2 regions of the Agromyces aerolatus genome follow, and region 2 is predicted to be linked to the other one. Evidence: riboswitches for the same ligand, from Rfam matches in the RefSeq annotation. Region 2 holds a riboswitch; the other holds the start of a gene.

Region 1 (2,190 bases), on a different contig from region 2:
TCAGCGCGCTCGCGAACGGCGACGACCCGCGCGACGTCACGGTGCACCGGGCCGAGAAGAGCATCGGCCACGAGACCACGTTCGGGCACGACCTCACCGACCCCGAGCAGATCCGCCGGGCCCTCCTCGATCTCGCCGACAGCGTCGCCGTCCGGCTCCGCCGTGCGAACATGGTCGGCCGCACGGTCGTGCTGAAGCTGCGCTACGGCGACTTCCGCACCGTCACACGCTCGCGCACGCTCGCCGAGCCGACCGACGTCGCACGCCGCATCTACGAGGAGGCTGCGGCCTCGCTCGACGCCCTGCTCACCGATGGCGCCCGCATCCGCCTCATCGGCGTCCGCGCCGAACAGCTCGGCTCCGCCGGCGGCCCCACGCTCTGGGACCCCGACGAGGAGTGGCGCGAGGCCGAGCGCACCATCGACGAGGTCTCAGCCCGCTTCGGCCGCGGCACCGTGCGCCCCGCCTCCCTCGTCGGCCGCGCCCGCCGCGCCCCCGATCTCACCCAGCGCCGCACCGACCCCGACGACTGACCTCGGGGCTCGCATGCCGGAACGCAAGGGGTGGTCGCGCGCAGCGCGCGTGGGTAGCCTGGGCGCATGACGGAACTCGTGGTGGAACTGGCGGACAAGGTCGGCGGCATCGGGGTGAAGACCTCGTATGGCGATCCGGTGGACATCGGCGGGTCCACGGTGATGCCGGTCGCCCTCGGCTACTACGGCTTCGGCGGCGGGAGCGGGTCGGGCTCGATGGACGAGAAGGGCGGCACCGGCGAGGGCAGCGGCGGTGGCGGTGGCGGCGTGTCGATTCCGCTCGGGGCATACATCGGGCGTGGCGCCGACGTGCGCTTCGAGCCGAACCTCATCGGTCTGATCCTCGTGGCGACGCCGCTGATCTGGGTCATCGGCAAATCGCTCAAGTGGGTCATCCGCGCGCTGAAGCACTGAACGCGGGCACCCGCGCCCACACCCGATCGGTGCGGGCGTATACTCATGCCTGAACACGGGAGTCCGGTGAACCGGGCTGAGAGGAAGGTTCAGCAACCTTCGACCGTCGAACCTGATCTGGGTCATGCCAGCGCAGGGAGGGCATCGCATCTCATTCCCGTGCCGCTTTCATCGAACGAAAGGGCACGACAGTGCACGCAACCGCATCAGCAACCACCCCGACGACGAACGCGACGCCGGGCGGGCGGCGACTCAAGTGGCGCATCGTCGACATCGTCGTCGCGAGCGTCATCGGCGTCGCCATCGGTGTCGTCTTCTGGGCGTACGGCGTCATCTGGGGTCCCATCTCCGCCCCGATCTCGGCATTCCTCCCGGGGCTGCAGGCCGCCCCGGCCGCACTCTGGCTCGTCGCCGGCGTGATCGGTGGGCTCATCATCCGGAAGCCGGGCGCCGCCATGTACACCGAGCTCGTCGCCGCGGTCGTGTCGGCGCTCATCGGCAGCCAGTGGGGCGGCCTGCTCACGATCGAAGCCGGTCTCGTGCAGGGGCTCGGTGCCGAGCTGATCTTCGCGATCTTCCTCTACCGTCGCTGGGGTTTCCCCGTCGCGGTGCTCGCCGGCGCGGTCGCGGGTCTCGCCATGGCCATCAACGACCTCGTGCTCTGGTACGCGGGCTCCGCGCCCGCGTTCGCGACGATCTACGTCGTCTCCGGCGTCGTCGGCGGTGCGGTCATCGCGGGCGGACTGGGCTGGCTCGCGGTTCGCGGGCTCGCGCGCACGGGCGCGCTCAGCCGCTTCGCGTCGGGCCGTGACGCGGTCAGGGTCACGAGCTGAGGGTGACGGGCAACGCGTCCATTCGAACCGCGCTGAACCGGCCGGCGCGGGTCGAGGCGCAGGGCTGGGCGTGGCGGCACGGCTCGCGCGCGAGCCGTGCCGTCGCCGGCGTGGACTTCGTCATCGAACCGGGAGAGCGCGTGCTGCTCCTCGGCCCGTCGGGGTCGGGCAAGTCGACGATCCTGCACGGGCTCGCGGGCGTCCTCGGCGGCGACGAGGAGGGCGAGGCCGCCGGTCGGCTCCTCATCGATGGGGCGGATGCCTCGGCGGCACGCGGCCGCAGCGGACTCGTGCTGCAAGATCCCGACGCGCAGCTCGTGATGGCGCGGCTCGCCGACGATGTGGCGTTCGGGCTCGAGAATCTGGGCGTGCCTCGCGCAGAGATCGGCCCCAGGGTGCGCGAGGCGCTG
Region 2 (2,190 bases):
CGCGCAGACGGCGAGCAGCTCGAGCCGTCGGTCGGGGATGCGCGCCGGGTCCAGGTCGGCGGACGGGTCGCGCGCGAACGGGTCGCGCGCGAATGAACCTGCGGCGGGCGACCCGGCGAGCGGATGCCCCGGGGCGGCGCCGGCCCGCGAGCGGCGGCCGTCCGAGGCATCCGGAGCGTCTCGCCGCTCGTCGAGCGGAACCGACGCGCGATACGCGGCGGACTTCCACACATCGCGTTGCCGGTTGCGGGCCACGGTGACCAGCCATCCCTCCGGGTTCTGCGGGACGCCCTGCACCGGCCAGGTGGAGAGCGCCGTCTCGAAGGCGCCCGCGATCGCGTCCTCGGCGAGCGCGAGGTCGCCGGTCGGTGCCGCGAGCACCGCGACGAGCCGGCCGTACGCCTCGCGTGCGACCCGCTCGGCCGCGGCGTACGCGGTGGCGCGCGAATCGGTCACCCGGCGTTCGCCGCGGGGGTCTCGAACGTCGTCCAGACCCCGTCGACCGTGTGGGTCGCACTCGGACGCACCTCGACCGCGCCCCACGAGACCGACGGCGCCTGGCGGGCGTACTCGATCGCCTGGTCGAGGTCCGGCACGTCGATGACGAACGTGCCGCCGAGCTGCTCCTTGGTGTCGGCGAACGGTCCGTCCTGGACCTGCAGCGCGCCGTCGGCGACACGCACCGTCGTCGTGACGTCGGAAGGCTGCAGCACCTCGGCCGAGATCAGCACGCCCGCGGCGTGCAGCGTCGCGGCGTAACTCGCGAACGCGCGCTGGCCCTCGGCCATGCTCTCCTCGCCGAGCTCGTCGGGCGACATCTCCGGGTAGTGCAGCAACAGGCTGTATCGCATGATCGTGTCCTCTCCCGTTCGACGCCCAGCGTAGTGAGCGCCCGGGCCGGCCGTTCCGGCCCTTCACGGTGATGACGATCGAACCCCGTGCCGATCGACAGGCGGGGCGAAGTGTCGGCGCTGCACGCTACACTCGGCCGCAGTGACACGGGGTGCCGCGCACGACGCGCGGCTGAGATCACACCCGTCGAACCTGATCTAGTTCGTACTAGCGAAGGGATGTCGCCCATGCGCGATCGTCTGCCCATCGACCCCGCCCGGCCCGATGCGGCTCGCCAGGGCTCTGCCCACCTGGGGCCGGCGCCTCAGCGGGCCGACCTCTCGCTCTACCTCGTCACCGACGCCGCCCTGTGCGGCCCACGGGGTGTCGTGGCCGTCGTGGCCGAGGCCGTCGCGGGCGGGGTGACCGCCGTGCAGCTGCGCGACAAGGCCGCCGGCGATGCCGAGCTGCTCGTGCAGCTGGAACAGCTCGCCGAGGTCATCGACGGGCGTGCGACGCTCCTCGTCAACGACCGGCTCGAGGTCGCGGTCGCGGCGCGAGCACGAGGCATCCGGGTCGATGGCGTCCATCTCGGGCAGGGTGACGCCGCGGTCGTGGCCGCGCGCGAGGCGCTCGGCCCCACCGCGATCGTCGGCCTCACCGCGAACACGGTCGCGCATCTCGAGGCGGTCGGGCGGATGCCTCGGGGCACCGTCGATTACGTCGGTGTCGGCGTGATCCGGCCGACGGCGACGAAGGCCGACCATCCGCCCGCACTCGGCGTCACGGGGTTCGCGGCGCTGGCCGCGGTCAGCCCGGTGCCGTGCGTCGCGATCGGCGGGGTGCAGGTGGCGGACGTCGCTGCGCTACGCGCGTCCGGGGCGGCGGGCGTCGCGGTGGTGTCGGCGATCTGCGCGGCGGCGCAGCCGCGGGCGGCCGCGGCGGAGTTCGTCCGTGCGGCGGAAGCCGCTGATCGAGTAGGCGCGCCAGCGCCGTATCGAGACCCGGAGACCGGCACGGCGCAAGCCGCTGGTCGAGTAGGCGCGCCAGCGCCGCATCGAGACCCGGAGGCCGGCGCGGCGGGTCTCGATACGGGTGCTCCTTCGTCGCGCCCGACTCGACCGGCGGGAAAGGCGGGAGCGGCCGCGCGCCCGACTCGACCAGCGGGGGCGGTTCCGCGGGTGCTGTCGGTCGCGGGGAGCGATCCGTCGGGCGGGGCGGGGATCCAGGCCGATCTGAAGTCGATCGCTGCGGTCGGCGGGTACGGCATGGCCGCGATCACGGCGCTCACTGCGCAGAACACGCACGGCGTGCGCGGCGTCCACGTGCCGCCGCCGAGCTTCCTGCGCGCGCAGCTCG

What was found. Region 2 has a riboswitch for thiamine pyrophosphate ahead of RH864_RS01830 (bifunctional hydroxymethylpyrimidine kinase/phosphomethylpyrimidine kinase). Riboswitches for the same ligand answer to the same signal wherever they lie in the genome.
Region 1: it holds a riboswitch for thiamine pyrophosphate, as region 2 does, so the genes downstream of both, RH864_RS08665 (ECF transporter S component) here and RH864_RS01830 (bifunctional hydroxymethylpyrimidine kinase/phosphomethylpyrimidine kinase) in region 2, are expected to answer to the same signal.

Annotation. Positions count from the first base shown of each region.
Region 1 covers NZ_JAVKGQ010000005.1:103,190-105,379, reverse strand. Annotated here, with positions in the region: gene RH864_RS08675 (DNA polymerase IV) at 1-533, shown strand, start outside; gene RH864_RS08670 (hypothetical protein) at 600-947, shown strand; TPP riboswitch at 993-1,103, shown strand; gene RH864_RS08665 (ECF transporter S component) at 1,139-1,780, shown strand; gene RH864_RS08660 (ABC transporter ATP-binding protein) at 1,783-2,190, shown strand, end outside.
Region 2 covers NZ_JAVKGQ010000001.1:385,629-387,818, forward strand. Annotated here, with positions in the region: gene RH864_RS01820 (RNA polymerase sigma factor) at 1-456, opposite strand, end outside; gene RH864_RS01825 (YciI family protein) at 453-851, opposite strand; TPP riboswitch at 990-1,088, shown strand; gene RH864_RS01830 (bifunctional hydroxymethylpyrimidine kinase/phosphomethylpyrimidine kinase) at 1,080-2,190, shown strand, end outside.